DNA from 4 places in the Streptomyces sp. NPDC055099 genome. Region 3 is predicted to be linked to each of the others. Evidence: riboswitches for the same ligand, from Rfam matches in the RefSeq annotation. Region 3 holds a riboswitch; each other region holds the start of a gene.

Region 1 (7,761 bases), on a different contig from region 3:
GTCGTCCTGGGCGAGGGTGGCGCCGCGCGGGTCGTCCTGCGCGGCGAGCAGCTCGTCGATCCGCCGGGCCGTGCCGCCCTCGTCGATGTCCTCGTACTCGTGCACCTTGCCGGGTTCCTTGGCCTCGCGCCGCCACTGGGCATACTTCACGGCTTCGGCAAGGGCCCGCACGGCACGCTCGGCGGCGGGGTAGGCGGGGATACGGTACCCCGTCGCTGCCGCTGCCGTGGGCGCCCCCGCTGCGGGTGCGCTCTCGCTAGCCGCCGTTGCTGTGGGCAGGCGTTCCGCAGGGCGATTGGGGTCTCCCCTGCTCGAACGAAGTTGAGAGCTTGGGGAAGGGTGGGCACAGCCCCCGCTGCCGGGCACAGTTACAGCAGCGTCAGGGCGAGTCCGGGTCGCGGCAGCCAACGCTTCGGCGAGCCCGCCGAGTTCCACGTGCACCACGGCCACCGGCTTCGCCGGGCACCCGGCGGCAGCCGACCGCAGCGCAGCGGCAAGCTCCTCCCCCTCGGGGGCAGCAGTGGTGGCCCGGTCCTCCCCCACCCAGGGAATGGCGGTGACGATCACGGCATCGCAGGCCTCGTCCGACAAAGCATCGGACAGCGCGGCGCGGAAGTCCGCGGGAGTGGCCCCCGTGGTCAGATCCACCGGCGGCAGCGGCCGAAGCCCGTCGGCGACACACGCGTCGTATGTGAGGAGCCCGAGCGACTCGGAGTTCCCGAGGATCGCCACCCGCGGCCCGGAGGGCAACGGCTGCCCCGCGAGCAGCAGCCCCGCGTCCACCATCTCCGTCACGGTGTCGACCCGGATGACCCCCGCCTGGCGGAGCAACGCCGACACCGTGGCATGCGGAAGCCGCGTGGCCTGCACCGCGTGCCCCGTGGGCGCGATCCCGCTGTGCTTGGCCCCCTGCACCACGACCAGCGGCTTCGCCGTCGCCGCGCGCCGGGCGAGCCGGGTGAACTTGCGCGGGTTGCCGATGGATTCGAGGTACATCAGGGCGACATCGGTGTCCGGGTCCTCGTACCAGTACTGGAGGACGTCGTTGCCGGACACGTCCGCGCGGTTGCCCGCGCTCACGAAGGTCGACAGGCCCGCGCCGCGCCGGTGCAGGCCGGAGAGAAGCGCGATGCCGATCGCTCCGGACTGCGTGAAGAGGCCGATCCGGCCGCGCTCGGGAGGATGCGGGGCCAGCGACGCGTTGAGCCGCACGTCCGGCGACGTGTTGATGACCCCGAAGGCGTTCGGGCCGAGGATGCGCGTGCCGTACGACCGTGCCTGGCGCACCAGTTCGCGCTGCCGCTCCCGCCCTTCGGGACCGCTCTCCGCATACCCGGCGGAGATCACGACCAGCCCGAGCACCCCGCGCTCCCCGCACTCGTCGACGGCCTGCGGCACCCGCTCGGCGGGCACGGTGACCACGGCGAGCTCGACGGTCTCGTCGATGTCCCGCACGGAGCGGTACGCGGGCACGCCGTCGACCTCGGCGCTCTCCCCTGCCTCGAAGTCGAACGCGCTGTTCACCGCGTACAGCCGCCCCGTGAAGCCCGCTTCGCGCAGGTTGCGCAGGACGCTGCGCCCCACGCCGCCCGGCGTGCGTCCGACACCGATCACCGCGACCGACTTCGGCGTGAGCAGCCGCTGCACCGACCGCGCCTCGGCCCGCTGCTCACGGGCTCGCTGCACGGCGAGCGAGCGGTCGGTCGGCTCCAGATCGAATTCGAGCCGTACGACGCCGTCCTCGAAGCTGCGCTTCTGCTGGTAGCCCGCATCCGTGAACACCTTGATCATCTTGGTGTTCGCGGGCAGCACCTCGGCGGCGAAGCGGCGGATGCCGCGCTCCCTGGCTACGGCGGCGATGTGTTCGAGGAGGGTGGAGGCCACTCCCCTGCCCTGGTGGGCGTCCTGCACGAGGAAGGCGACCTCGGCCTCGTCGGCGGGCGCACTCGCGGACATGCCGCGCTCGTCGATGCGGTCGAAGCGGACGGTGGCGATGAACTCGCCGCCCACGGTGGCCGCGAGACCCACCCGGTCGACCTGGTCGTGATGCGTGAAGCGGTGCACGTCCTTGGCGGACAGCCGTGGGTAGGGCGCGAAGAAGCGGTAGTACTTCGACTCGTCCGAGACCTGTTCGTAGAAGCTGACCAGGCGGTCCGCGTCCTCGGCCGTGATCGGCCTGATCCGGGCGGTGCCGCCGTCACGCAGGACGACGTCGGCTTCCCAGTGGGAGGGGTATGCGTGCCGGTCCGACGGGGTCTGCATGGGCCCAGGGTACGGGTCGCGGGGGCGCCTCGGCCGGGGCAGTCTAGGAGTCGTCGAACAGCCGGCGGAGCACTCGTGACGGCATGAGACACTGGTCTAGACAAGTGTGAGACACCTGGAAGGGCAGCAACACATGGCTGAGCGCCGCGTCAACGTCGGCTGGGCCGAGGGCCTTCACGCCCGACCCGCCTCCATCTTCGTCCGCGCGGCCACCGCCGCCGGCGTCCCCGTGACGATCGCCAAGGCTGACGGCAACCCCGTGAACGCCGCCTCCATGCTCGCGGTGCTCGGTCTGGGCGCGCAGGGCGGCGAGGAGATCGTGCTCGCCTCCGACGCCGAGGGTGCGGACGCCGCCCTCGACCGTCTGGCGAAGCTGGTCGCGGACGGCCTCGAGGAACTCCCCGAGACCGTCTAGTAAAGACTGGTACTCATACGCTGAAGGGCCTGCCCCGAAATAGGGGTGGGCCTTTCGGCTTTTCCACTGCTATTCGGGCAGCAGAAATAAGACCCCGCCCAATAGCGCTTCTTTGCACTTCTTTGTATACGGCGCCTCTGTTAAAGACGCAGACCCGCCGTGTTTACGGAATGTTGCGAACCCCTCACACCGGAGAGATGGCGCACGAAGCGCGGCCGGTGCGCGGAGGCCGTTCGCTCCGTGTGCTGAGTGGTGAGCGCGCGGGCCCGTTCCGCGTCCCCGCGAGCGACCGCGTCGACGATCGCGGCGTGCTCGGCCCAGGCCTCGGCGGGAGCCTCCGTCGGCTCGACCACGTACATCCATGCGATCTTGTGCCGGAGCTGCGTGAGCAGCGCCGTGAGGCCCGGGCTGCCGGACGCCTGGGCGAGCGTCTCGTGGAACCAGCCGCCCAGGGAGCGCAGATCCTCGCTCTGGCCGCGCCTCGACCGCTCCTGGCCGAGCCTGACGAGACCGCGCAGGACCTTCAGGTGCGCCTCCGTGCGGCGCTGGGCGGCGCGGGCCGCGCCCAGGGGCTCCAGGAGCGCGCGGATCTCAAGGAGGTCGGCGGCCTCCTGCTCGGTGGGCTCCGCGACGCACGCGCCCGCGTGCCGGCGCGTGACGACGAAGCCCTCGGCCTCAAGGGTGCGCAGGGCTTCGCGCACCGGGACGCGGGAGACTCCGTAGCGGCGCGCGAGCAGTTCCTCGGTGAGCCGGCCACCCCGTTCGTAGACACCGGAGACGATGTCGTCCCGGATGGCCGTGCATACCGAGTGCGCGGGAATGCGCATGACTGACCTCCGCCTTAATCCCCGCGAAACGCGGTCGATCGACGCCTGTTCTGCGACTCTATTGCAGGACGGCCGAATTTCCGACGGCAGGCCGAAATCCAGGGATACTTTTGGCCAAAGGAGATACGGGAACGGCGAAAGCCCCGGCTCTCGACGAGCCGGGGCTTTCGGTGAATCAGTGGCGCTTCGCGCGTCCGCCTTCGTCCGCCGGGATCAGACGTTGACGCCGTGCGAGCGGAGGTACGAGACGGGGTCGATGTCCGTGCCGTAGTCCGCGCCGGTGCGGGCCTCGAAGTGCAGGTGCGGGCCGCTGGAGTTGCCGGTGGAGCCGGAGAGGCCTATCTGCTGGCCCGGAGTGACCGCCTGGCCGACCGTGACACCGAGGGACGACATGTGGCCGTACTGGGTGTACGTGCCGTCGTTCATCTTGATGACCACGTTGTTGCCGTAGGCGCCGCCCCAGCCGGCCTCGACGACGGTGCCGGAGCCGACCGCGTGGACGGGGGTGCCGGAGGCGGCGTGGAAGTCCACGCCGGTGTGGCTGCCGGAGGACCACATGGCGCCGCCGGTCTGGTAGCCCGTGGAGACGTACGAGCCGGAGATCGGGGAGACGTAGGTGTTGAGGCGCTTGCGCTCGGCCTCGCGAGCGGCACGCTCCTTGGCCTCGCGCTCCTTCTTGGCCTTGGCCTTCGCCTCGGCCTCGGCCTTGCGCTTCGCCTCTTCGGCCTTCTTCTTGGCGGCCTCTTCGGCCTTCTTGGCCGCGGCGGCGGCGTCGGCGGCCTGCTGCTGGGCGGCGGCCTGCGCGTCGATGCTCTCGGCGAGCGAGTCGCCGACGGAGACGGCCTGGGTCAGGCCGGTGTGCTCGAGGGCCGCCGCGTCGTCGGCGGCGAGCGCCGGAGCGGCCAGGCCTCCGATGACACCGGTGGTGGTGAGGGCTGCGACGCCCGCCACGTTCGCGGTCGTACGCGTGAGGCGGCTCGGGCGACGGTGCTTCCCGGTGGCACGGGTGAACGCCATGAAGCGGCTGATCCTTTCCTTCCTTCTCGCCTACCGGGTTAGCTGACGGGTTCGGAGCAGGAAGGTCTCCTACGAGTCCCTCACCTGACGGCAAGGTTCCCGATTCACCCCAAGGGGACATGTGGGTCCCCGGCTCCCCTGGCTCGCGCCGTACGGGGACTCGGCGATGACTGTCCGGTGCCGCGGGTGCGACTACTGCATGACGAACAGCCGGGATGACGCTAAGCGGGCCGTCTTTCAAACGACAAACGGATCAGAGCTTTTGTAGCGCACGCCACAGGTCAGACACGTAACCTCCATAGCAATTCGGACATATGAGAACCCCAGTGGTAAATCTCAGCCACTGGGGTCCCGATATGTCCTGACTGTGACTCAGCTCGCGGTCACCCCGTGACCACACTCACTTCACCGATGCCGAGCGCCCTGACGGGCTCCTCGATCTGCGCGGCGTCACCGACGAGCACCGTCACCAGACGGTCCACCGGGAAGGCGCTCACGACGGCGGCAGTGGCCTCCACGGTGCCGGTCGCGGCCAACTGGCGGTAGAGCTGGGCCTGGAAGTCGTCCGGCAGGTGCTGCTCGACCTGGTCGGCGAGCGTGGCCGCGACGGACGCCGCCATCTCGTACTTGAGCGGGGCCACGCCCACCAGGTTCTGCACGGCGACATCGCGCTCGGCGTCCGTGAGGCCGTCGGCCGCGAGGGTGCGCAGGACCTTCCACAGGTCGTCGAGCGCCGGGCCCGTGGACTCAGTGTCCACGGAGCCGCTGATGGCGAGCATCGCGGCGCCGGTGCCGTCCGGTGCGGAACGCAGGACCTGGGCGAACGACCGTACGCCGTAGGTGTATCCCTTCTCCTCGCGCAGGACGCGGTCCAGGCGTGAGGTGAGGGTGCCGCCGAGGCAGTACGTGCCGAGCACCTGCGCGGGCCAGACACGGTCGTGGCGGTCCGGTCCCACGCGGCCGATGAGCAGCTGTGTCTGGACGGCTCCGGGGCGGTCCACGATGACGACACGCCCGGTGTCGTCCGCGGTCACCGGGGGCACCGGACGCGGCTCGGCGGTGCCGCCCGTCCAGGCGCCGACGGTGTCGGCGAGGACGGCGTCCAGGTCGACGCCGGTCAGGTCGCCCACGATGACGGCGGTCGCCGTGGCGGGACGCACGTGCTTCTCGTAGAAGGTGCGCACCGCCGCCGAGTCGATGGCCGTGACCGTCTCCTCGGTGCCCTGACGGGGGCGCGACATGCGGGAGGTCGCCGGGAAGAGCTGCCGGGACAGCTCCTTGGCGGCGCGGCGCCCCGGGTTCGCGGCCTCGTGCGGGATCTCGTCCAGGCGGTTGCGCACGAGGCGCTCGATCTCGCTGTCCGCGAAGGCGGGGGCGCGCAGGGCGTCGGAGAGCAGGCCGAGCGCCTTCGGGAGGCGGGAGACCGGGACTTCGAGCGAGACGCGTACGCCGGGGTGGTCGGCGTGCGCGTCCATGGTGGCGCCGCAGCGGTCGAGTTCGGCGGCGAAGTCCTCGGCGGAGTGCTTGTCCGTACCTTCGTTGAAGGCTCTCGCCATGATCGTGGCGACGCCGTCGAGGCCGGCGGGCTCGGCGTCGAGCGGCGCCTCCAGGTGGACCTCCACCGCGACGACCTGCTGGCCGGGCCGGTGGCAGCGCAGCACCGTGAGGCCGTTGTCCAGGGTGGCGCGCTCGGGCGCGGGGAAGGCCCACGGCCGTGCCTCGCCCGCCTGGGGCTGCGGGTGGAACTGCATCGTTGCGGCCTCGGTCACTTCGCCGCCTCCTCTTCGTCCTCGTCGGTGGCTTCAGCGCCCGCTGTGTCCGCTACGGGTTCGTACACGAGCACCGCGCGGTTGTCGGGGCGCAGGCGGGCCGCCGCGGCCTCCCTGACCTCTTCCGCGGTGACGTCCAGGACGCGGCCGACGGCGGTGAGGGCGAGCTGCGGGTCGCCGAACAGGACGGCGTAGCGGCAGAGTTCGTCCGCGCGGCCCGCCACCGTGGAGAGGCGGTCGAGCCACTCGCGCTCCAGCTGTGCCTGGGCGCGCTCCATCTCCTCCTCGGTGGGGCCCTCTTCCGCGAAGCGGGCGAGCTCCTCGTCGACGGCGGCCTCGATGACGGGCACCTCGACGTCGCCGGACGTCTTCACGTCGAGCCAGCCGAGCGAGGGGGCGCCGGCGAGTCGCAGCAGGCCGAACCCCGCCGCCACGGCGGTGCGGTCGCGGCGCACGAGGCGGTTGTAGAGCCGGGAGGACTCGCCGCTGCCGAGGACCGTCAGCGCCAGGTCGGCCGCGTCGCACGCGCGCGTGCCGTCCTCCGGGAGGCGGTAGGCGGCCATCAGGGCGCGGGCGGGGACCTCTTCCTCGACGACCTCGCGCAGCTCCTTGCCGATGATGTCCGGCAGCGAGCCGTCACGCGGCGGCTGCTTGCCGTCGTGCGAGGGGATGGACCCGAAGTACTTCTCGACCCAGGCGAGGGTCTGCTCCGGGTCGATGTCGCCGACGATCGACAGGACCGCGTTGTTGGGCGCGTAGTAGGTACGGAAGAACGCCCGCGCGTCCTCCAGCGTCGCCGCGTCCAGGTCGGCCATGGAGCCGATCGGAGTGTGGTGGTAGGGGTGGCCCTCGGGGTACGAGAGGGCGGTCAGCTTCTCGAACGCCGTGCCGTACGGAACGTTGTCGTAGCGCTGGCGGCGCTCGTTCTTGACGACGTCGCGCTGGTTCTCCATGGATTCTTCGTCGAGCGCGGAGAGCAGCGAGCCCATGCGGTCGGCTTCCAGCCACAGGGCCAGCTCGAGCTGGTGGGTGGGCATGGTCTCGAAATAGTTCGTGCGCTCGAAGCTCGTGGTGCCGTTGAGCGAACCGCCCGCGCCCTGCACCAGCTCGAAGTGGCCGTTGCCCTGCACCTGCTTCGAGCCCTGGAACATGAGGTGCTCGAAGAGGTGCGCGAGGCCCGTACGCCCCTTGACCTCATGGCGTGAACCGACGTCGTACCAGAGGCAGACCGCGGCGACCGGGGTCAGGTGATCCTCGGAGAGCACCACGCGCAGGCCGTTGGCCAGCCGGTGCTCGGTCGCTGTCAGGCCGCCGGAGCCGGCCTCGGCTGTGGCCGTGTGACCCATGGGCATGTACGTCCCTTCGATCGCGAAAAGCTGGAAATTCTGCCAGTCCTGACACTGTATGCAAGCGTGCCGACAACCTGTGAAGTTCCCGCTCCGCGCTCGGCGTAGTCGGCCCCGAAGTCCGG
Region 2 (7,761 bases), on a different contig from region 3:
GACGCCCCCCGGCTCCCCGCGGAGAGCCGCCCACCGGTCGTCCTCCTGCACGGCTTCATCGACAACCGCTCGGTCTTCGTCCTCCTGCGCCGCTCCCTGGCCCAGCACGGCGGCCAGCACGTGGAGTCCCTCAACTACTCCCCCCTCACCTGCGACATCCGCACCGCGGCCGAGCTGCTCGGCCGCCACATCGAGGAGATCTGCGAGCGCACGGGCCACCACCAGGTGGACATCGTCGGGCACAGCCTCGGCGGCCTGATAGCCCGCTATTACGCGCAGCGTCTGGGCGGTGACGAGCGCGTCCGCACGCTTGTCACTCTCGGTACCCCGCACGAGGGAACGCGGGTCGTGCCGCTCGCCGACGCGCACCCGATCGTGCGCCAGATGCGCCCCGGCTCGGACGTGATCGAGGAGCTGCGGGAGCCCGCACCGGGCTGCCGGACCCGTTTCGTGAGCTTCTGGAGCGATCTGGACCAGCTGATGGCCCCGCTCGAGACGGCCTGCGTCAACCACCCCGACCTGATCGCCCAGAACGTACGTGTCTCCGGTATCGGTCATCTCGCCCTGCCCGTGCACCCCGCGGTCGCCTCCGGAATCCGCCAGGCCCTCGATCTGCCTGCTCCGGGGACCCCGGCGAAGGGTCCCGAGAACGGACTCACCGTGGCCTGAGGAGCAGCCCGCGCACCCCGCGGCACGGGAAAATTGTCGAACGGAGCTCGAACGCAAGGCCAAAGGTGTGCCCGCCGACCGCCGAAAGGCGGCCGAATGCCCGTTTCCTGAGAGCACGAAACCTGCCGAAGATTGTCGCGCCCGCATACCGCCGGGTACAGTCGCCGCACTGCTCTGCCCCCTGCTGCCGAGGCGAAAGAGAAGTTGGTGAACGACCGTCACCCGTCGGGGAGCTCGACACCCCCGGCCTCGGCACCCGCCGACCATGCGCCCTACGCGGCGTATGACCCGCAGAGCACCCAGCACGGCGCCTACACCGGTTACGACAGCTACTCCACCGGAAGCTTCGACACCACGGGCAGCTACGCGACGGCCGGTCACGACACCGGAAGCTTTGCGTCCGACCCGCTCTTCGGCGACATGCCCGGCGGTTCGTACGACACCGGCCAGTGGTCCACCACGGGGACCCAGCAGACGCTGAACCACGACCCGTACGCCGCGCAGCACCAAGCCGCGTACGACACCGGTGGGTACGAGAACGGTGGCTACGACACCGGTGGTTACGACACCGGCGCCATGTGGTCGACCGGCGGCCATCAGCACCTCTCCGCCGACATCCCGGCGCAGCAAGCGGGTCCCGAGGCCACGGGCCAGTGGGACGCGGGCACCTGGGACCAGCCGCAGCAGACCGGCCAGTGGGAGACCCAGGCCTTCGACACCGGCGCCTACGACGCGACCGCGTGGAACTCCGCCGGCCAGGACATGGCGTACGAGACCACCGCGACGCACGAGGCACACGGCACGTACGAGGCCCAGGACACGCCCGGAGCGACCGGAGCGCCCGACACGTACGAGGCCCCCGAACCGTACGAGCATTCGCCTTACGACACCGGGTCCTACGCCACCGCGTCATACGACTCCGGTCCGCCTTCCCCCGACGCCTACGCCCAACCGGTTCCCGCCGAGCACGAGTTCACGCCCGACGAGGCTCCCGCCGATTCACTCGGCCCGGTCGAGCCGACCCGCAGGGTTTCCGCGGGTGACGACGAACCGCCGCTCATGGACCGTTCGCACGGCTCCCGTTCCCGGGCCCGCCGCCGCTCCCCCGCCAAGCGCTCCGCGCTCTTCACCGTCGCCGTGCCCTCCGCCTGCGTGATGGGCGTCGCGGGTATCGCCGCGGCCTCCGTGGGCAACTTCGGCGGCGACGACGGCAAGGAGACGCAGGCGGCAACGGCCCCGGACCCCACGTCGGTGCAGCCCTCCGCCGCCAACAACAAGCTCGACACGCAGCTGGCGAACCTCTCGGCGGACGCCGGTGACTTCGCCGACCGCGCGAGCCGCACCCAGGAGCGCATCGACCTCAAGGCGGAGAAGGTCGCCGCCCAGAAGAAGGCCGCCGAGGAAGCCGCGCGCAAGGAGCGCCTGCGCCCGAAGTTCTCGCTGCCGGTGAAGCAGCACGGTCTCAGCGCGTACTACGGCCAGGCGGGCGTCAACTGGATGTCCGCGCACTCCGGAATCGACTTCCCGGTGTCGTACGGCACCGAGGTGCTCGCCGCCACCGACGGCACGGTCTCCACGAAGTGGAACAGCGCCTACGGCAACATGGCGATCGTGACCGCCAAGGACGGCACGGAGACGTGGTACTGCCACCTCTCCACGCACAAGATCTCCAGCGGCCCCGTCAAGGCGGGCCAGCCCATCGCCTTCTCCGGGAACTCCGGCAACTCCACGGGCCCGCACCTGCACTTCGAGGTGCGTCCCGCGGGCGGCTCGGCCATCGACCCGCTGCCGTGGCTGCGCAGCCACGGCCTCGACCCGACGTAACTCCGGCCGCCCCCGCGGTTCTAGAGCTTCTCCACCGGTGCGTACCGCAGGAGGAGCCGCTTCGGCTTCGGCTCTCCGAAGTCCACCGTCGCCTCGGCGTTCGCGCCCGTCCCCTTCACCCCGACCACGGTTCCGAGGCCGAACTGGTCGTGCGTGACCCGGTCCCCGACCGCGAGCGCGACCACCGGCTTCTCCGATGCGCGGCGCGTGGCGAAGCCCTGGGCGCCGCCGGTCCGCGAGCGGGACGACGACAAGGAGGAGGCGATCCCGGCCGCGGGGCCGGAAGTCGCCGGCGCGCCGACGGAACCCTTCCGCTTCCAGTCCAGGTGCGCCTCCGGGATCTCCTCGAGGAAGCGTGAGGGCGGGTTGTACGAGGGCTGTCCCCAGGCGCTGCGCATCGAGGACCGGGTCAGATAGAGCCGCTCACGCGCGCGCGTGATGCCCACGTACGCGAGGCGGCGCTCCTCCTCCAGTTCCTTGACCTGGCCGAGGGAGCGCATGTGCGGGAAGACGCCGTCCTCCATGCCGGTCAGGAAGACGACCGGGAACTCAAGGCCCTTGGCGGTGTGCAGCGTCATCAGCGTGATGACTCCGGAGCCGTCGTCCTCCTCGTCCGGGATCTGGTCGGAGTCGGCGACGAGCGCGACCCTCTCCAGGAACTCGGAAAGGGTGCCGGACACACCGGTGCCCGCGGCCTCCTCGCCCTCGGCCTCGCCTTCACCTTCGCCTTCGCCTTCGCCTTCAGAGGCGGCAGCTCCGCTGTCCTGCTCGAACTCCAGGGCCACGGCGGCGAGTTCCTGGAGGTTCTCGATGCGCGTCTCGTCCTGCGGGTCGGTCGAGGCCTGCAACTCGGCGAGGTACCCGGTGCGTTCGAGCACGGCCTCCAGGACGACGGCGGGCCCCGCGCCGGACTCGACGATGGTCCGCAGCTCCTCCATCAGCACGTTGAACCGCTTGACGGCGTTGGCCGAGCGGGCCGCCATTCCGTACGCCTCGTCGACGCGCTTGAGTGCCTGCGGGAAGGAGATCTTCTCGCGCTGCGAGAGCGCGTCGATCATCGCCTCCGCGCGGTCGCCGATGCCCCTCTTGGGCACGTTCAGGATGCGCCGCAGCGGGACGGAGTCCTCCGGGTTGGCGAGCACGCGCAGATACGCGAGGACGTCCCGGACCTCCTTGCGCTCGTAGAAGCGGACGCCGCCGACGACCTTGTAGGGCAGGCCGACGCGGATGAAGATCTCTTCGAAGACACGTGACTGCGCGTTCGTCCGGTAGAAGATCGCGACGTCGCCCGCCTTCGCGTCGCCCGCGTCGGTGAGCCGGTCGATCTCGTCGGCGACGAACTGCGCCTCGTCGTGCTCGGTGTCGGCGACATAGCCGATGATGCCCGCGCCCGCGCCCGCGTTGGTCCACAGGTTCTTGGGGCGGCGGCTTTCGTTGCGCTCGATGACGGCGTTGGCGGCGGTCAGGATCGTCTGTGTGGAGCGGTAGTTCTGCTCCAGGAGGATCGTCGTCGCGTCCGGGTAGTCCTCCTCGAACTGGAGGATGTTGCGGATCGTGGCGCCACGGAAGGCGTAGATCGACTGGTCGGCGTCACCTACGACGCACAGCTCGGCCGGGTCGTCGCCCTCGCCTCCGGAGGGGCCCACCAGCTCGCGCACCAGGGCGTACTGCGCGTGGTTGGTGTCCTGGTACTCGTCGACCATCACGTGGCGGAAGCGGCGGCGGTAGTGCTCGGCGACGTCCGGGAACGCGCGGAACATGTGGACCGTCGTCATGATCAGGTCGTCGAAGTCGAGGGCGTTCGCCTCGCGCAGCCGCGACTGGTACATCGCGTACGCCTGGGCGAGCGTCTTCTCGAAGCCGTCGGCGGCCTGTCCTGCGAAGGTCTCCTCGTCGATCAGCTCGTTCTTCAGGTTCGAGATCTTGGCGCTGAAGGACTTCGGCGGGAACTTCTTCGGGTCGATGTCCAGGTCACGGCAGACCAGCGCCATGAGCCGCTTGGAGTCGGCGGCGTCGTAGATCGAGAAGGAGGAGGTGAAGCCGAGCTTCTTCGACTCGCGGCGCAGGATGCGGACGCACGCGCTGTGGAACGTCGACACCCACATCGCGTTGGCCCGCGGCCCGACGAGCTGCTCGACGCGCTCCTTCATCTCGCCCGCGGCCTTGTTCGTGAACGTGATTGCCAGGATCTGCCCCGGGTGCACGTGCCGCTCGGCCAGGAGATACGCGATGCGGTGCGTCAGGACCCGGGTCTTGCCGGAGCCCGCGCCCGCGACGATGAGCAGCGGGGAGTCCGCGTGCACGACGGCCGCGCGCTGGTTCTCGTTCAGCCCGTCGAGCAGGGCCGCCGGGTCGATCACGGGGCGCGGGGCGCCACCGCGGTAGTGCGCGTCCCGGGGTACGGGCGCGTCGAACTTCCCGTCGAACAGATCGTCCGGAACGGATTCCGGGGCGCTGTCCTCGGGCGGCGGCGGGGGCTCCTCCTCGGAAGCCCGCGAGGGCTTGAGGTCCGCCAGGAAGCTGTCATCAAAGAGGCTGCTCATCGCCTCCCGAGTCTAGGCGGCCCCACTGACAACCCGCCCCGGGTTCCGGCCACGTCCACCCGCACATGCCCCGCACACGCCCCGCCCGCGGCCCGTCACGTTCCGCGACGGCGCCGCGTGTCCGCGTCAAGAGCTTCGTAAAGTAACGAAAACGTATCGGGCATATCGAACATCAACCTTCACACGGAGCACACGAGTTGGCTACCGTGCTCCGCGGGCTGCTCGTACTCCCACCGGCGAACCCCGCCGGGAACGGGTGGCCTCCGCCGAGTTCGATCTCCTCGGAGCCGGGGACCCACCAAGAACTTGGGGTGAATCGGTCCCGTACGCGGTACGGGACCGTAGGGCAACCTTCCGGAATCACCCGCCCGAACCCGACAGCTAACCCGGTAGGCGGTCTACGGAAGGAGTCGCCTCCCTTGGCGTCGCACCGCAAGCCGCGGGCCCGCATCACCGGCCTACGCACCGCTCCGGCCCTCGGCATCACGACGGCAGCCCTCACCTCCGTGGCTCTCCTGTCACAGAGCGCGCAAGCGGCACCGTCAGCGCCCCAGAAGCCCAGCCTCGAAGAGGTGCAGAAGAAGGTCGACGACCTCTACCACCAGGCGGGCGTGGCCACCCAGAAGTACAACTCCGTCAAGGAGCGCACCGACAAGCAGCGCAAGAAGGTCGACACCCTTCTCGACGATGTGGCCAAGCGCACGGACAAGCTGAACGAGGCCCGCCGGCAGCTGGGCACGTTCGCCGCGGCCCAGTACCGCACCGGGGGCGTCTCCGAGACCGCCACGATGATGCTCGCCGACGACCCGCAGGGGTACTTCGACCAGAACCACCTGTCGGACCGGCTGACCGCACGCCAGAAGAAGGCGGTCGACGACTACCAGACGCAGCAGGCCTCGGCGACGAAGCAGCGCACGAAGGCCGCCAAGAGCCTGGAGACGCTGAGCGACTCGCGGGACGACCTGCGGACGAGCAAGCAGACCGTCCAGAAGAAGCTGGGCGCGGCGCGCACGCTGCTCTCGGAGCTGACGGCCGAGGAGAAGGCACGCCTCGCGGCGATCGAGAAGAAGAAGGAAGAAGAGGCCAAGCGCAAGGCCGCCGAGCTGGCGCGCAAGCAGGAGGCCGAGGCGGAGGCCAAGCGCAAGGCGGCGGAAGAGGCGGCGGCCAAGGAGCGCGAGAAGGAGACTCCGGACTCGGGCACGGACACGGGTTCCGGCACCGACACGGGCTCCGGCTCCGGCTCCGACGGCACGGACAGTGGCTACGCGACGAAGGCCGCGAAGGTGATCAACTTCGCCGAGGCGCAGATCGGCAAGCCGTACGTGTGGGGCGCGACCGGGCCCGACTCCTACGACTGCTCCGGGCTCACCCAGGACGCGTGGAAGGCCGCGGGGATCTCCCTGCCGCGTACGACGTGGGACCAGGTGAAGGTCGGCACGACCGTGAAGACGGCCGACGCCAAGCCCGGCGACCTGGTGTTCTTCTACGACGACATCAGCCACGTCGGGATCTACATCGGCGACGGCAAGATGATCCACGCGCCGAAGCCGGGGACGAACGTCCGCGTGGAGTCGATCTACTACATGCCGATCCACAGTGTGGTGCGGCCCGCCTGAGCACTCGCCCAGGAGCCCATCACGCGCGCGTGGCCCGCATTCCCGGGGGGATTGCGGGCCACGCGCGCGTAGTGGGCCGGTCGGATCCGCGGACTCAGGTCCACAGCACCGCGATGAAGATGTTCGCGACGGTCAGCAGGCCGACGGCGCCGAACATCCCCTTGTCCACCTGCTCGTCGTCCCGTTTCACGTAGACCAGCGCGAGGATCACGATCAGGACGGCCATCTTGATGCCGATCTTGACGTTGTTGACGGGGTTGTCGTCCGCCTGGTTGAGGCCCACCAGGACCACGCCCGTGACGAGCATCGTGAGCGCGCCGTGCAGCATCGCGGGGACGAAGCGGGCCGTGCCCTGGCCCATCTGCTTCATCTGGGTGAGGAAACCGCCCAGGAGGGAGGCGATGCCGATGATGTGCAGGCCGACGAAGAGATGGGTGAGAACGTCCATGGTTCCGGAGCCTAGCCGGGGCCGTATCACCCCTCCGTAGCCAGGTGGCCCCCGAGCGCCGCATCGGTCACGTGCGCCTCCGAAGACTGCCGGTTCGGCGGATCACGCGGTCACTTGAGGTCACCGGACGCCACAGTCGCGTCAGTTGCGCACAATCCGTCACCAACCCGTGACGGTCAGGTTTAGCGTCCTTCGTCAGGTGACCGGCTCCCCACCGCCGCCCGGACCCGGGGCGGCAGTCGGTTACCACCGCCGAGAATCCGGCGGCGGCCCGCTCCCCCTGTGCGGGCCGTCGCCGGAACCTTAAGGAGCCCCCCTTCGTGGCAGCGCACCGCAAGCCGAAACAGCGCTCGCTCAGTGGCCATACGGCCCGTACCGCCGCCACCATCGTCCTCGCGGGAGCCGCCACGGCCACCGCGTTCGACGGCACGGGACATGCGGATCCACGGCTCAGCCCGGCCGAGGTGAAGTCCAGAGTCGACGCGCTCTACCGCGAGGCCGAGATCGCCACCGAGAAGTACAACGGAGCCAAGGAGAAGGCCGAGGGCGCCGAGAAGTCCCTGGGCGAGCTGCGTGACGAGGCGGCCCGGAAGACGGAGAAGCTCAATTCGGCGCGTGAAGGGCTCGGTTCGATCGCCGCCGCGCAGTACCGCAGCGGCGG
Region 3 (7,761 bases):
TGGAGGGCCGGGTGAACGAGGTGCGCGCCGCACAGCGCGCCGCGATCCCGGACGAGCAGCAGTACGAGCAGGCCATCGCCAAGTCCGGCGGCCTCACCCGCAGCACGCTGCACACGATGGTCCTCGACAAGGTGCTGCACCGCGCGGCCGTCGACGCCGGGGTGGACGTGTCGCGCCGCGACATCCAGACGATGAGAGCGGGCCTCGAACAGCAGGCGGGCGGCAAGAAGCAGCTCGAACAGGGCTGGCTCCAGCAGTACAGCGTCGCCCCGTCCCAGCTGGAGAACAGCCTCCGCACGGAGATCGAGGCCCAGAAGCTCGCCAGGAAACTGGGCGTGGACATGAACGCCCCGGAGGGCCAGGCGATCTTCTGGAAGGAGCTCTCCAAGGCCTCCAAGAAGCTGGACGTGAACCTGAACCCGCGCTACGGCACGTGGGACGTGGAGAAGAGCAAGCGCGCCGACAGCAAGACGCCGTGGGTGCGCGAGGTGTCCGAGGACGGCGCCGCGGCCCCCAAGCAGGCGTAAGGACGCCGGTCGGGGGCCGCCGACGGCGTGGGTTACGTTCGACGGGTGAACGCAACCACGCCTCCGGCCGACGCCCCCGGCCGCGTCATCCTCCTCACCACCAGCCACCGCGTGGCCCCCGGCCTGCTCTCCTGGCCGGCGTGGCAGGCCCTGCACGGGGCCGACGAGGTCCTGTGCGCCGACGCCACGCACCCCCAACTGCCGTACCTGCGTGAGGCGGGCGTGCGCGTGGAGCAGGCGGCGCCCACCGCCCAGGAACTGGTGGACGCCTGCGCCGGCGGCCGTACGGTCCTCGTGGTCGCCACGGCCGAGGGCGACAGCGCCCTGACGGACGGCCTCGCGCGGCTCGCGGGCTCGGGCCGCGTCGCGATGCCGGACCTCGAACTGCTCCCGGCGTCGTACGACCTGCCGGGCGCGCGGCTCCTCGACCTCGTCCAGGTCATGGACCAGATCCGGGTCGAGTGCCCGTGGTCGTCGCAGCAGACGCACAAGGGCCTGGCGAAGTACGCGATCGAGGAGGCGTACGAACTGGTCGAGGCGATCGAGGAGGGCGACAGGGACGAGCTGCGCGAGGAACTCGGCGACGTCCTGCTCCAGGTGGTCTTCCACTCCCGTATCGCGGAGGAGGACGAGGAATCCCCCTTCTCCGTGGACGACGTGGCGGGCACGATCGTCGAGAAGCTCATCCACCGCCACCCGCACGTCTTCGGCGACGACGCGGCGGACACCCCCGAGGACGTCAAGGCGCACTGGCTCCGCACGAAGGCGGAGGAGAAGCAGCGCTCATCGCTGACGGAGGGCATCCCCCTCGGCCAGCCGGGCCTGGCCCTCACGGCCAAGCTGGCCTCCCGGGCACGGACGGCGGGCCTGGAGGTCCCGGTCCCGGCGGGCGAGGGCATCGGCTACGAACTCCTGGCGCTGGCGCTGCGCGCGGAGAGGGAGGGAATCGACCCGGAGGCGGCCCTGCGAGCGGCGGCACGGGCTTACCGGGACGCGGTGCTTGCGGCGGAGGGCGGGCCCGGGACACAGGGGAGTTCCAGCCTGTCCGGCGAGTGATGTAGAGGCCGCCCACCGAGCGAGGCGAGGGACTGATCAGCCCGTCCGGCGATTGAGGACGAGCTCGGCGGAGCCGGTGATGACGGCGGCGGATAACGTCGTCCCATGCAAGACCAGCCGCCCGCCCCCGCCGGGGACACCCCCGCAGCCTGCCCCGCAGGGGCGCACACCCCCGTGCCCGAGGCCCAGGGGCCTGAACTCTTCACATGGGAGTTCGCCACCGACCCCTACCCCGCCTACGCCTGGCTCCGCGAGCACGCGCCCGTGCGCAAGACGCGGCTGCCCAGTGGTGTGGACGCGTGGCTGGTGACCCGGTACGGCGACGCCAAGCAGGCACTCGCCGACCAGCGGCTCAGCAAGAACCCGGCCCATCACGGCGAGCCCGCGCACGCGAAGGGCAAGACCGGCATCCCCGGCGAGCGCAGCGCGAACCTCATGACGCATCTGCTCAACATCGACCCGCCGGACCACACCCGCCTGCGCCGCCTCGTCTCGAAGGCCTTCACTCCCCGCCGCGTCGCCGAGTTCGCGCCCCGCGTCCAGGAACTGACCGACCACCTCATCGACCAGTTCGCGGAGAAGGGGGAGGCCGACCTCATCCACGACTTCGCCTTCCCGCTCCCCATCTACGCGATCTGCGACCTGCTCGGGGTGCCCCGCGAGGACCAGGACGACTTCCGCGACTGGGCGGGGATGATGATCCGGCACGGGGGCGGGCCGAGGGGCGGAGTCGCCCGGTCCGTGAAGAAGATGCGCGGCTACCTCGCCGAGCTGATCCACCGCAAGCGCCTCGAACCCGGCGACGACCTCATCTCCGGGCTCATCCGCGCCTCCGACCACGGCGAGCACCTCACCGAGAACGAGGCCGCCGCGATGGCGTTCATCCTTCTCTTCGCCGGGTTCGAGACCACCGTCAATCTCATCGGCAACGGCACGTACGCCCTCCTCACCCACTCCGAGCAGCGTGAGCGGCTCCAGGAATCGCTCGGGAACGGCGACACCGGGCTCCTGGAGACAGGGCTCGAGGAACTCCTCCGCTTCGACGGTCCCGTCGAACTCGCCACCTGGCGGTACGCCACCGAGCCGCTGACCGTCGGAGGGGAGGACATCGCCGCCGGCGACCCCGTCCTCGTGGTCCTCGCCGCCGCCGATCGCGACCCCGCGCGATTCGACCGGCCGGACACGCTCGACCTGTCCCGCCGCGACAACCAGCACCTCGGCTACGGCCATGGCATTCATTACTGTCTCGGCGCACCGCTGGCCAGGCTCGAAGGACAGGCCGCCCTCGCGACCCTCCTGCGGCGCCTCCCTGACCTGCGCCTGGCGGCGGAACCTGGTGATTTGAGATGGCGTGGCGGGCTCATCATGCGGGGACTGCGCACGCTTCCCGTGGAGTTCACACCCGCACAGAAGAGCAAATAATCGACCCCTGAAACGATGTTTAGCTGACGGACCGTCAAGACTGTGACTTTCACGTGATCTCCGCTGCATCGACTTGTGACAAGCGTTCGACTGCCGCTACGTTCACCGACGACTCGGCATCCCGTGCCGCAGTCGTCGCTCCAGTCACGCGAAAGGCAACCGCATGCTCTCCGGCAATGGTCGTCACCGACGCCCCCGCCAGGCCCCGGCCCTGATCGTCGCGGCAGGAGTGGCGGGATCGGCCATCGCGATCCCGCTGCTCGGCGCCACCAGCGCGAGCGCGGCGGACACCGCCACATGGGACAAGCTCGCGGAGTGCGAGAGCGGCGGTTCCTGGAGCGCGGACGCGGGCAACGGCTACTACGGCGGGCTCCAGCTCTCGCAGCAGACCTGGGAGGAGTACGGCGGCCTCGACTTCGCGCCGAGCGCCGACCAGGCGAGCCGGTCCCAGCAGATCTCCGTGGCCGAGAAGGTCCTCGACGACCAGGGGCCCGACGCCTGGCCGAGCTGCGCGCCGATCGCCGGTCTCACCGAGGGCGGTGCCGCCGCCGACGTCGACCCGGGCGCGCCGATCACGACCATTCCTTCTGACGAGCCGTCGGAATCGACCGGTTCCGGCGAGTCGTCGAAGCCCGGCGGGTCGGGCGAGCCGGACGCGTCGCCGAGCGAGTCGGCCGACCCCTCGGGCAGCGCCGAGCCGTCCGGGAAGCCGGACGCCGACGACGCGTCACGAGACAAGAATCACGACGAGTCGGGCAAGTCGGGTGACTCGGACGGCTCGGGTGACTCGGACGAGTCGGCCGGGCCCGGTGACTCGACCAAGTCCGGCGACCCGGACAAGTCCGGGCGCGACGAGGCCACTTCGCCCGCCCCCTCGCCCTCCACGGGCGAGGGCGAGGGCCGTCACCGCGGCGGCAGCGCCGACGACGAGGCGTCCGAGGGCTCCGCCCGCGAGGGTTCGGGCCGGCACGCCTCGCGCGGCGACGAGCGCGAGCACGACGTCTCCGACGGGACGTACACGGTCCGTTCCGGGGACAGTCTCTCGCTCATCGCCGACGACTTGGACGTGAAGGGCGGGTGGACCGAGCTGTACGCCGAGAACGAGAAGTCGGTCGGCTCCGACCCCGACCTCATCCTTCCCGGTCAGAGCCTCGATTTGGGCGAAAAGTAGGGGTAGTTGGCGAGTCGCTTTGCGCTTGATGTCCCAATTGGCGCAAGTGAGACATGGGTCTCAGAAGCCCTGATCGTCTTTGAAATTCGGGCGATCGCATGTCTACGGTCGTGACCGCTCGCCACAGCGGGCCCCGCCGGTCGGTACGCCGAGTCCTGCCAACGGCCGTTCGGGAACAGTCGTCGCGTAAGCGCCGTAGGCAGGAGCGGGGGACCCAAGGTTTGCGCCGGGCCCGGCCGTTGAACGTCTCGCGAGAGCGAGGCGGGGAGACGGACGGGAACGGCTAGGGGTTAAGTCGCACTCAGGAAGTGCGGCCGGGCAACTTCATCGGCCCGAACCCGACAGCTCACCTCGCAGGCGTCGGTGAGGGGATCACTCATGCTGTTTTCCAGCAAGGGCAAGCACCGCCGCCCGTCCAAGGCCACCCGTGTCGCCACGCTCGCCGGCGTCACCGGTGTCGCGGTCGCGGCCCCGCTGATGGCGGCCGGCCAGGCCTCCGCCGCCACGAACTCCGAGTGGGACGCCGTCGCCCAGTGCGAGTCGGGCGGCAACTGGTCGATCAACACCGGCAACGGCTACACGGGCGGCCTGCAGTTCTCGGCGTCCACCTGGGCCGCGTACGGCGGCACGAAGTACGCGCCCACCGCCGACAAGGCCTCCAAGGCCCAGCAGATAGAGATCGGCGAGAAGGTCCTCGCGGGTCAGGGCAAGGGTGCCTGGCCGAGCTGCGGCGTCGGCCTCTCGAGCGCCTCCAACGAGGGTGGCGGTGCGCAGGAGAGCGCCCCGCAGCAGACCCAGGAGCAGCCCAAGAGCCAGCCCACGCCGCAGACCGAGCAGCCGCAGCAAGCCGCTCCGAAGGCGGAGGCCGCCCCGAAGGCCGAGTCCAAGAAGACCGTCGAGACCCCGACCGGCCAGACGGTCAAGAAGGGCGACGGCGAGTACAAGGTCAAGAAGGGTGACACCCTCTCCAAGATCGCCAAGGCGGAGGACGTCAAGGGCGGCTGGCACAAGGTGTACAAGCTCAACGGCGACATCATCGAGAACGCCGACATGATCTTCCCGGGCCAGCAGCTCCACCTCAGCTAAGCGGTAGCTGCCTCCCCACCCCCGTCCCCTCGGGTCCACCCCGCCCCGGTGCGCGTATCCCCCGTACGCACCGGGGCGGGGTATGTTTGTTCCGTTCGGAAACTTTTTGCTCTCGGTTTGTCCACAGGACGGGCGCTCGGCTGGCTCTTGTCCGGGAGCCGGTTAGGCTCGTGTCCGCGAGGCCAACGCCTCGCGTACCCGCGTCACATCCCAGAAGGAGATGCTCGTGCCGTCCATCGACGTCGTCGTAGCCCGGGAAATCCTGGACTCCCGAGGCAACCCCACGGTCGAGGTCGAGGTCGGCCTCGACGACGGCAGCACGGGTCGTGCCGCCGTTCCGTCCGGTGCGTCCACCGGTGCTTTCGAGGCCATCGAACTCCGTGACGGTGACCCCAACCGTTACCAGGGCAAGGGCGTCGAGAAGGCCGTCCTCGCCGTCATCGAGCAGATCGGCCCGGAGCTCGTCGGGTACGACGCCACCGAGCAGCGCCTGATCGACCAGGCGATGTTCGACCTCGACGCCACCGACAACAAGGGCTCGCTCGGCGCCAACGCCATCCTCGGCGTCTCGCTCGCCGTCGCGCACGCCGCGTCGGAGGCCTCCGACCTCCCGCTCTTCCGCTACCTCGGCGGCCCGAACGCGCACCTGCTGCCCGTTCCGATGATGAACATCCTGAACGGCGGGTCGCACGCCGACTCGAACGTCGACATCCAGGAGTTCATGATCGCGCCGATCGGCGCCGAGTCGTTCTCCGAGGCCCTGCGCTGGGGCACCGAGGTCTACCACACGCTGAAGAAGGTCCTGAAGGACAAGGGCCTGTCCACCGGCCTGGGCGACGAGGGCGGCTTCGCCCCGAACCTGGACTCCAACCGCGCCGCGCTCGACCTCATCCTTGAGGCCATCAAGCAGGCCGGCTACGTCCCCGGCGAGCAGATCGCGCTCGCGCTCGACGTCGCCGCGTCCGAGTTCTACAAGGACGGCTCGTACGACTTCGAGGGCAAGTCCCGCTCGGCCGCCGAGATGACCGAGTACTACGAGGAGCTCGTCGCCTCGTACCCGCTCGTCTCCATCGAGGACCCGCTGTTCGAGGACGACTGGGCCGGCTGGAACGTCATCACCGAGAAGCTCGGCGACAAGGTCCAGCTCGTCGGCGACGACCTGTTCGTCACCAACCCCGAGCGCCTCGCCCGCGGCATCGAGGAGAAGTCGGCCAACGCCCTCCTGGTGAAGGTCAACCAGATCGGCTCGCTGACCGAGACCCTGGACGCCGTCGAGATGGCGCAGCGCAGCGGCTTCAAGTGCATGATGTCGCACCGCTCCGGCGAGACCGAGGACGTCACCATCGCCGACCTCGCCGTCGCCACCAACTGCGGCCAGATCAAGACCGGCGCCCCGGCCCGCTCCGAGCGCGTCGCCAAGTACAACCAGCTCCTGCGCATCGAGGAGATCCTGGACGACGCCGCGGTGTACGCCGGTCGTTCGGCGTTCCCCCGCTTCAAGGGCTGAACAACGGCAAGCTCCGGCTCCGCTGAGTAGATACGTACGTCCCCGTACTCGGTCCCGTACCGTGTGCGGGGACGTTCGTACGTATCGGGGAGGCGGCACACATGGCCGTGAAGGACCGCGACCGGTTCTCCACCGCGACCAGGCTGCGGCTGCTCGGCGAGCAGACCGCGGAGCGTGTCTACCGCTCCCAGACCAAGCGCCAGGCGCGCCGTTCCCGGCTCACGGGACGCGCCGCGCTCCTCGCGCTCGTGCTGTGCTCGCTGGTCGTCGCCCTCGCCTACCCGATAAGGCAGTACGTCTCCCAGCGCGCGGAGATCGCCGACCAGCGCAAGGAGCAGGCCGAGCGCCGCGAGCACGTCGAGAGGCTGAAGGACGAGAAGGCCCGCTGGCGTGACGACGCGTACGCGGAGCAGCGCATCCGGGACCGGCTGCACTATGTGATGCCGGGCGAGACCGGGTACACGGTGATCGACCCCGAGGCGGCGAAGAAGCAGCGCACCGACCAGGGCGCCGCCGCCAGGCCCTGGTACTCGAACGTCTGGGACGGCGTCGACAAGGCGGACCGCCCGGCCGACGACGACTGAGCCCGACGCACCCGTCGTCCGGCTCAACAGAACCTCTACGGAACCGATCGAAAGACAGGCATGGAAACGCCCCCGCCGACCACCCCGCGCACCGAGCCCACCGACGCCGACGTCGAGGCATTCAAGCAGCAGCTCGGCCGCCCGCCGCGCGGCCTGCGGGCCATCGCCCACCGCTGCCCCTGCGGACAGCCGGACGTCGTCGAGACGGCGCCGCGCCTGCCCGACGGGACGCCGTTCCCGACGACGTACTACCTGACGTGCCCGCGGGCCGCGTCCGCGATCGGCACCCTTGAGGCCAACGGCGTCATGAAGGAGATGTCGGAGCGGCTGAAGACGGACCCCGACCTCGCTGCCGCCTACCGCAAGGCGCACGAGGACTACATCGCGCGCCGTGACGCCATCGAGGTC
Region 4 (7,761 bases), on a different contig from region 3:
CGGTGCGTGCCATCGGCCCCTGCACGGCCATCGTCGACCAGGGCGCGGCGTCCGGCCAGCTCGGCACCCGGCCCGGCGACGGGCGCAGGCCCACCACGTTGCAGAACGACGCGGGGTTGCGCAGCGATCCGCCCATGTCGCTGCCGTCGGCCAGGGGATGCATGCCGCACGCGAGCGCGGCCGCCGCTCCCCCGCTGCTGCCGCCCGCGGACCGGCGGAGGTCGTACGGGTTGCGGGTCGCCCCGAAGACCGGGTTGACGGTGTGCGAACCGGCTGCGAACTCGGGCACGTTGGTCTTGCCGATGGTGATCGCCCCGGCGGCGCGGATGCGTTCGACGATCAGCTCGTCCCGGTCCGGGACGTTGTCGGCCAGGAGCGGCGTCCCGTAGGTGGTCCGGATGCCGCGGGTGTCGTGGGTGTCCTTGTGGGCGACGGGCAGTCCATGCAGCGGGCCGAGGGCGGCGCCGCTCGCGGCGGCCTCGTCCGCGGTGCGCGCCTCGTCGAGCGCGCGTTCCGCCACGAGCGTCACGACCGCGTTCACGCGGTCGTTGACCTGTTCGATCCGGTCGAGGTGCGCCTGGACGACCTCGCGGGCGGACACCTCGCGGGTGCGGATCCTGGCGGCGAGTTCGCGGGCGGTGAGGTGGACGAGCTCGGACGCAGTCATACGGCGCTTTCGGCTGGGGGCGGTTGAGATCGCGACGAGGCGGAGCATGCCCACGCCGTCCCCGATTCTCACCACGGCGTTACGTACGTCCTGTACATTTTTTACAGGAAGCCATGGGAGCAGCCGACCCCGACAGAGGAGAGACGCGCCATGAACCGACCGTTCGCCCGTCATGTCCTGCCCGAGTTCACCGAGCACTCCAGTACGGGCCGACGCACGCTGGACCCCTACGCGAAGCTGCTCGAGGAGCGCATCGTCTTTCTGGGCACACCGATCGACGACACGTCGGCCAACGACGTGACGGCACAGTTCATGCACCTCGAACACCTGGCGCCCGACCGCGACATCGCGCTCTACGTCAACTCCCCCGGCGGCTCGTTCAGCGCGATGACCGCGATCTACGACACGATCCAGTTCGTCACCTGCGACGTGGAGACGACATGTCTGGGGCAGGCCGCGTCGTCGGCCGCCGTCCTGCTTGCCGCGGGCACCCCCGGCAAGCGGTTCATGCTGCCCGGCGCCCGAGTGCTGCTCCATCAGCCCGCCTTGACCGAGCCGGTCCACGGCCAGACCTCCGACCTGGCGATCCAGGCCGACGAACTCCTGCGCACCCGCGCGCGACTGGAGGAGCTGCTCGTCCGGCACACGGGGCAGAGCGCCGATCGTGTCGCGGCCGACATCGAGCGGGACAAGATCCTCGACGCGGCGGGGGCAGTCGACTACGGCCTGGTGGACGGGATCATCGCGAACCGCAAGTCCTCCCCGCGCTCCCCGGATCCGCGCAGCCCGGAACCACGCACCCCGGACGCGAGGTGAGCCACCGATGCTGCCGCCCGAGCTTCCCCCGCTGCCCGCACTCACCCGCGCCGAGGGCGAGTTGATCGACCGGTACCTCGAAGTGGTCGACCTGCTCGGCCGGATCAACCCCGCCCGCGCCTCGGACACCTACGGAGGACTGCGCGCGGCCCAGGCCCTGGTCGGCAGCGCGACCGCCCTGCGGGACGCGCTGACGCTCATGCACCAGCGGGGTGAAAGCGCCGTGCACGCACCGACGCTGGCCCGTGCGCTGCGCGTGCTCGACGGAGAGCGGCGGGCCGGGCGGGTCACCGTGCCGCCCCCATCCGCCCCCTGAGCAGCCGTCACCCCGGGCTGCGAACTCCGTAGCGTCCGGGGCCGATCTCAAACGAACCAAACGGGCTACCTCATTCAGCGTAGACATTCCTCCTTTTTCGAGACGTCTTCGGTTGCGTCAGATGTGTACGCGTGGGCCGGAATTCGTCGTTCCGGTGCTGGTCGAACGATCGTCCGGCGCGCTCTCCCGCTCCCGAATCCGACCGTGTCCACCCGAACGGTTCAGCCGTGAGGAGCCTCACAAAACGCCGTTTCGGCTCGGTTTTCGACCCCATGTCGGGTCAAGATCCTCTCCGACGACAAGCCCCCGCCACAGCGGCGGGGCGGTCCGGGCGGACGCCGAGTCCTGCCGCCACCCGGATGACCGGTCGACATCGGTGCATCGGCAGGAGTGGAGGACCCAGGCATGACGGGTCGGTCCGGAAGGTCCGGACAACGACCCTTGGGGTGAAGCCGCAGTACGCGGCCGGGCAACTTTGTCAGCCCGAATCCGACAGGTCATCCTTCACAGGCGGTTGACGAAGGGTTGCGCATGACTGCGCTGAATCATGTTCCGTCGCTGCTCACCAGGGTCGGGTCCGTATCCGCCCTCACGCTCGCCGTCGTAGGCGGCACCCTCGTGGCCCCGGGGCTCACGTCGGAGGCGGAGGCCGCGACACACGGGACGAAGGCGCTCAAGATCGCCGCCTCAAAGAAAGGCTCTCCGTACCGCTACGGAGCCACGGGACCACACCGGTTCGACTGCTCGGGCCTGACCCAGTACTCCTTCAAGCGCGCGGGCAAGAAGCTGCCACGCACCGCCGCCCAGCAGTACAACAAGACCCGCCACATCTCCGCGTCCAACCGCGTCCGCGGCGACCTGGTCTTCTTCCACTCCGGCCGGAACGTCTACCACGTCGGCATCTACGCCGGTAAGGGCCGGATCTGGCACGCCCCCAAGTCGAACACCAAGGTGCGGCTCGAGAAGATCTGGACGAAGAGCGTCTGGTACGGCAGGGTGCGCTGATCATCCGTCATCGGCCGGAGGGCGGGGCGACCCCCGCCCGGCCCTCCGGTCGGCGCGCCCGCCAGGCGTGGAGCGCGTCGGCGCGGATACTCGTGCGCCATGGCCGAAAACAACAGTTCTCCCGCCTCGGACCACCCATCGCGTAACGAGACGCGCTTCGAACGCGCCGACCGCAACTTCGCGGAGATCCTCCAGGAGCTGCGCGTCACGCAGGCCGGGGTGCAGATCCTCTTCGCCTTCCTGCTGACGCTCGCCTTCACCGAGCGCTTCCCCTCGCTCGACACGGTGCAGCGAACCACCTACGTCGCCACGCTGCTGCTCGCGGTGCTCGCCGCGGCGTTGTTCACCGCCCCGGCGGCCGTGCACAGGTCTCTCTTCGGTCAGCACTCCAAGCCACTGATCGTGCGGGTGTCGTCCCGCCTCGCCGGCATCGGTCTGGGTGTCCTGGTCTTCGCGGTCTCCGGCGCCGTGCTCCTGGTCGTCGACGTGGCGGTGGGCCGGACCGGCGGGATCATCGCGAGCGCGGCCACGCTGCTGGTGTGCGCGGGCCTGTGGGGGCTGCTCCCCCTTCTGCTGCGCCGTGCGCGCGACGACGAGGATTCGGACAGCTCGGACGACGTCAGGGCCTCACGACCCCGCTGAGGAGCCCCAGCCCGAGCACGCTCAGCGGGGTGAGGTCGAGTCAGCGGGGTGAGGTCGAGGGGGTCGCGGCCTCACCGCGGACGGGTGCCGTCCACGGCAGCTCGATCCAGACCGTCTTGCCGCCCTCGGGGGTGGGCGTGAACGACAGCCTGCCGCCGCACTCCATGGTCAGCCAGCGAATGATGACCAGACCGCGGCCGTTGTCCTGCTGGACGGCGGCGGGCAGCCGCTTGGGATAACGGGGGTGGCTGTCGGTGACCCCGATGCGCAGCTGCTCGTCCCGGTCCAGCTCGATGTCCACCCGGAAGGTGGGCGACTGGCCCCGGGTGTGCTGGACGGCGTTCGTGGCGAGCTCGGAGACGATGAGCCGGATCGTGTCGGCCGCCTCGGTCTCGCCCGGCAGACCCCACTCGGCCAAGATGCTCGCAACGTATTTCCGGGCCGCGGAGACCGAGGCAGGATCGCTCGGCAGGGTGACGGATGCTTCCTGAAGGTCTGCCATGGCGACGCTGTCCCTTTCCCACCGGGGCTCGGCTCCGACTCGTAACGAAGGCACGAGGACAGTCCCGGAATGGTGCTTCGCGCCAGACTGCCACTCTTGGACCCCTCAGAGGTGGCCATCCACCAAGATGTGCATATATCTGTCGCTCAAAACGGTGAACTCTGCTACGAGAGACCGTATTTGGGCGCGCGGTCGGCGCTTCCTCTACTGTCGCCCCTGAACGGCCCGGGGGAGGCCGAAAAGAAACGCTCCGTCGGGAAGGAGACGGACCATGCGGTACGGCCCAGCGGTGCGCCGCCGGAAACTCGGCGCCGAACTGCGTGCGCTACGCACGCACGCCGGGCTCACCAGTGGCCAGGCAGCGGACCGGGTCGGCTGGCATCAGTCGAAGGTCAGCCGGATCGAGACGGGACGTAGCAGCGTCAAGGCTGCCGACGTAGGTCTGCTGCTCGACGCGTACGAGGTGGCGGACCCCCAGCTCCGTCAGTTGCTGGTGGCATTGGCGGGCTCGGACGACGACGGCGGGCGGCGCCACTGGTGGCACGCCTATCGCGAGCTGCTGCCGCCCGCCTACCGCGACTTCATCAGCCTGGAGTCGCAGGCCTGCCGGATGCGCACCCTGGAGACCACCGTCGTGCCGGGCCTGCTGCAGACCCCGGACTACGCGCGTGCGGTGACGCGGGCCGCGCTCGACGGACTGCCCCAACAGCAGGTGGACACGCTGGTGGAGGTGCGTCTGGCCCGTCAGGACGTGCTGCGCGCGGCCCCGCCGCTGCGACTGAGCGTGATCCTGGACGAGGCGGTGCTACACCGGCCAGTGGGCGGCAGCGAGGTGCTCGCGGGCCAGTTGAAACGGTTACTGGAGGCCGCACAGTTGCCTCATGTACGACTTCAGGTGTTGCCGTTCGCCGCCGGAGAGCACGTGGGCCTCATCGGCCCTTTCGTTATTTTCTCCTTTCCGAACATTGCTGATCTGGATGTGGTTGTTCTCGACCACTTGACGAGTAGCCTCTACCTCGAACGGAAAGAAGACCTTCAGGCCTACACGGAGGCCTTCAACTCCCTTCAGAGAAAGGCACTTTCACCCGAGGAATCAACGGATCACATCGCCGGGATACGTGACGGCGCGTAAGGGGGCACCATGACGGCACTGCCTCGGCACGTACCTTCCAGCACTTCTCTGCACGGCGCACGGTGGTACCGCAGCAGTCGGAGCAACGGCATGAACAACTGTGTGGAGACAGCCTCGCTCGCTTCAGGGCCGAAGCAGGGGCTGCTCGCCGTGCGCGACTCGAAGAACACGGCAGGGCCCGCCCTGCTCTTCTCGCCCGCGACATGGGAGGCCTTCGTCCACGGCCTCCGGTGACTACCGGGGTGCGGCGCGGCTGATCACTCGTACGGCATCGGCGATCTGTCCGTCGGTGAGATCCGCACGGGCGGTCAGCCGCAGCCGCGAGATGCCGTCGGGCACCGACGGCGGACGGAAGCAGCCGACGGCCAGGCCCGCGCCCCTGCAGTCGGCGGCCCACCGCACGGCGGCTTCCGGTGACGGCGCGCTCACGGAGACGACGGCGGCGTCGGGGCGTACCGCCGAAAGCCCTTCCGCCGTGAGGCGTTCATGCAGCTCGGCCGCGACCGCGCGCGCCCGTGCGGCACGCTCCGGCTCCGCGCGCAGCAACCGCAGGGCCGCGAGGGCCGCCCCCACGGCGGCGGGCGCGAGCCCCGTGTCGAAGATGAAGGTGCGTGCGGCGTTGACCAGGTGGTCGATGACCTTGGCGGGGCCGAGGACCGCACCGCCCTGGCTGCCGAAGGACTTCGACAGGGTGACCGTGGCCACCGTGTGGTCCGTGCCCGCGAGCCCGGCCGCCTGCGGGGCGCCGCGTCCGCCGTCGCCGAGCACGCCGAGCCCATGGGCGTCGTCGACGACCAGACCGGCACCGAACTCCTGGCACAGGGCAGTGAGTTCGGCCAGTGGGGCCGCGTCTCCGTCGACCGAGAAGACGGTGTCCGAGACGACGACGGCCGGACCCGCGTGCGCGTCCAGCGTCTTGCGCACCGCTTCGGTGTCGGCGTGCGGCACCACCTGCGTCGTCCCGCGCGCCAGGCGGCAGCCGTCGATCAGCGAGGCGTGGTTGCCCGCGTCCGAGACGATCAGCGAACCGTGCGGGGCAAGGGCGGTGACGGCGGCGAGGTTCGCGGCGTATCCGGACGAAAGGACCAGAGCGGCCTCGAAGCCGCAGAACGCGGCCAGCTCGCGCTCCAGGTCCGCGTGCAGTTCGGTCGAGCCGGTCACCAGACGGGAGCCGGTGGCTCCACCGCCCCAGCGCCGGGCCGCGGCCGCCGCGCCCTCGGTGATCTCCGGGTGCCTGGCCAGGCCCAGGTAGTCGTTGCTCGCCAGGTCCAGGAGGCCGCCCGCGTCGGCGGGGCGGGGGCGCAGGGTGCGGACGAGTCCGGCCCGTGCGCGCAGGCTCGCCTGCTCGTCGATCCAGTCGAACGGCGAGCTCGCCATGGGGGTCCCCTCCGGGTCGCCGGCACGGGCCGGTTTGTAGACAGTGCACAGACCCTAGCCGTCCGGCCACCGGGCCAGGATGTGGCAATACCCACACCTCTCAGCGTTTCTGTTGTGCGAAGTCTCCTTGGAAAGCGGGGCCCCCGTGCGTAAGGATCAGCGCCATGGATCTGCTGAACACGCTGGTGGACAAGGGGCTTCGGCGCGAGCTGCCGACCCGTGAAGAGGCGCTGGCCGTGCTGGCCACGTCCGACGACGAGCTTCTCGACGTGGTGGCCGCCGCCGGGAAGGTACGGCGGCAGTGGTTCGGGCGCCGGGTGAAACTCAACTATCTGGTCAATCTCAAGTCGGGTCTCTGTCCGGAGGACTGCTCGTACTGTTCGCAGCGTCTGGGCTCGACGGCGGGCATCCTCAAGTACACCTGGCTCAAGCCCGACGAGGCCTCGAAGGCCGCGGCCGCCGGAGTGGCGGGCGGCGCGAAGCGGGTCTGCCTGGTCGCCAGCGGGCGCGGTCCGACCGATCGTGACGTCGACCGGGTCTCCCAGACCATCGAGGCCATCAAGGAACAGAACGACGGCGTCGAGGTGTGCGCGTGCCTCGGCCTGCTCTCCGCGGGCCAGGCGGACAAACTGCGCACCGCGGGCGCCGACGCGTACAACCACAACCTCAACACGTCCGAGAGCACGTACGGCGAGATCACCACGACCCACACCTACGCCGACCGCGTGGACACCGTGCAGCAGGCGCAGGCCGCGGGCCTCTCCGCCTGTTCGGGTCTGATCGCGGGCATGGGCGAGAGCGACGAGGACCTGGTGGACGTGGTCTACGCGCTGCGTGACCTCGACCCCGACTCGGTGCCGGTCAACTTTCTGATCCCCTTCGAGGGCACGCCGCTGGCCAAGGAGTGGAACCTCACCCCGCAGCGCTGCCTGCGCATCCTCGCCATGGTCCGTTTCGTCTGCCCCGACGTCGAGGTCCGCATCGCGGGCGGCCGCGAGGTGCACCTGCGCTCGATGCAGCCCCTGGCCCTTCACCTCGCCAACTCGATCTTCCTGGGCGACTACCTGACCAGCGAGGGCCAGGCCGGCAAGACCGACCTGGAGATGATCGCGGACGCCGGTTTCGAGGTCGAGGGCACCGACACGGTGACGCTGCCGGAGCACCGCGCGGACGCCGTCGCGGCCGCGGGCTGCGGGTCGCACGGCGAGGCCGGGGGCGGCTGCGGGCCGTGCGGTTCCTCGGAGCCGGAGGCAGAGTCGGTACCGGCATCGGCATCGGCATCGGCATCGGCCGGGATCTCCGAG

Evidence for each region. A riboswitch is a leader RNA that binds a small molecule or an ion and turns the genes downstream of it on or off. The one in region 3 is predicted to bind cyclic di-AMP.
Region 1: another riboswitch for cyclic di-AMP. It lies ahead of ACWFRU_RS08545 (M23 family metallopeptidase); the one in region 3 lies ahead of ACWFRU_RS35260 (transglycosylase family protein).
Region 2: another riboswitch for cyclic di-AMP. It lies ahead of ACWFRU_RS14770 (NlpC/P60 family protein); the one in region 3 lies ahead of ACWFRU_RS35260 (transglycosylase family protein).
Region 4: another riboswitch for cyclic di-AMP. It lies ahead of ACWFRU_RS13375 (C40 family peptidase); the one in region 3 lies ahead of ACWFRU_RS35260 (transglycosylase family protein).

What each region holds. Positions count from the first base shown of each region.
Region 1 covers NZ_JBSGUA010000003.1:117,887-125,647, reverse strand. Annotated here, with positions in the region: gene ACWFRU_RS08560 (bifunctional acetate--CoA ligase family protein/GNAT family N-acetyltransferase) at 1-2,262, opposite strand, end outside; gene ACWFRU_RS08555 (HPr family phosphocarrier protein) at 2,396-2,677, shown strand; gene ACWFRU_RS08550 (GntR family transcriptional regulator) at 2,818-3,504, opposite strand; gene ACWFRU_RS08545 (M23 family metallopeptidase) at 3,718-4,521, opposite strand; cyclic di-AMP (ydaO/yuaA leader) riboswitch at 4,534-4,697, opposite strand; gene ACWFRU_RS08540 (M16 family metallopeptidase) at 4,905-6,290, opposite strand; gene ACWFRU_RS08535 (M16 family metallopeptidase) at 6,287-7,642, opposite strand.
Region 2 covers NZ_JBSGUA010000005.1:67,956-75,716, reverse strand. Annotated here, with positions in the region: gene ACWFRU_RS14785 (lipase family alpha/beta hydrolase) at 1-669, shown strand, start outside; gene ACWFRU_RS14780 (peptidoglycan DD-metalloendopeptidase family protein) at 877-2,493, shown strand; gene pcrA (DNA helicase PcrA) at 2,514-5,036, opposite strand; cyclic di-AMP (ydaO/yuaA leader) riboswitch at 5,291-5,447, shown strand; gene ACWFRU_RS14770 (NlpC/P60 family protein) at 5,456-6,652, shown strand; gene ACWFRU_RS14765 (hypothetical protein) at 6,747-7,100, opposite strand; gene ACWFRU_RS14760 (NlpC/P60 family protein) at 7,421-7,761, shown strand, end outside.
Region 3 covers NZ_JBSGUA010000019.1:24,965-32,725, forward strand. Annotated here, with positions in the region: gene ACWFRU_RS35240 (SurA N-terminal domain-containing protein) at 1-527, shown strand, start outside; gene ACWFRU_RS35245 (nucleoside triphosphate pyrophosphohydrolase) at 573-1,583, shown strand; gene ACWFRU_RS35250 (cytochrome P450 family protein) at 1,689-3,005, shown strand; gene ACWFRU_RS35255 (transglycosylase family protein) at 3,169-4,176, shown strand; cyclic di-AMP (ydaO/yuaA leader) riboswitch at 4,358-4,551, shown strand; gene ACWFRU_RS35260 (transglycosylase family protein) at 4,555-5,262, shown strand; gene eno (phosphopyruvate hydratase) at 5,489-6,769, shown strand; gene ACWFRU_RS35270 (FtsB family cell division protein) at 6,871-7,353, shown strand; gene ACWFRU_RS35275 (DUF501 domain-containing protein) at 7,414-7,761, shown strand, end outside.
Region 4 covers NZ_JBSGUA010000004.1:416,331-424,091, forward strand. Annotated here, with positions in the region: gene ACWFRU_RS13360 (amidase) at 1-667, opposite strand, end outside; gene ACWFRU_RS13365 (ATP-dependent Clp protease proteolytic subunit) at 818-1,483, shown strand; gene ACWFRU_RS13370 (hypothetical protein) at 1,491-1,799, shown strand; cyclic di-AMP (ydaO/yuaA leader) riboswitch at 2,164-2,327, shown strand; gene ACWFRU_RS13375 (C40 family peptidase) at 2,331-2,804, shown strand; gene ACWFRU_RS13380 (DUF6328 family protein) at 2,904-3,446, shown strand; gene ACWFRU_RS13385 (ATP-binding protein) at 3,487-3,948, opposite strand; gene ACWFRU_RS13390 (helix-turn-helix domain-containing protein) at 4,220-5,080, shown strand; gene ACWFRU_RS13395 (DUF397 domain-containing protein) at 5,090-5,314, shown strand; gene ACWFRU_RS13400 (8-amino-7-oxononanoate synthase) at 5,315-6,457, opposite strand; gene bioB (biotin synthase BioB) at 6,622-7,761, shown strand, end outside.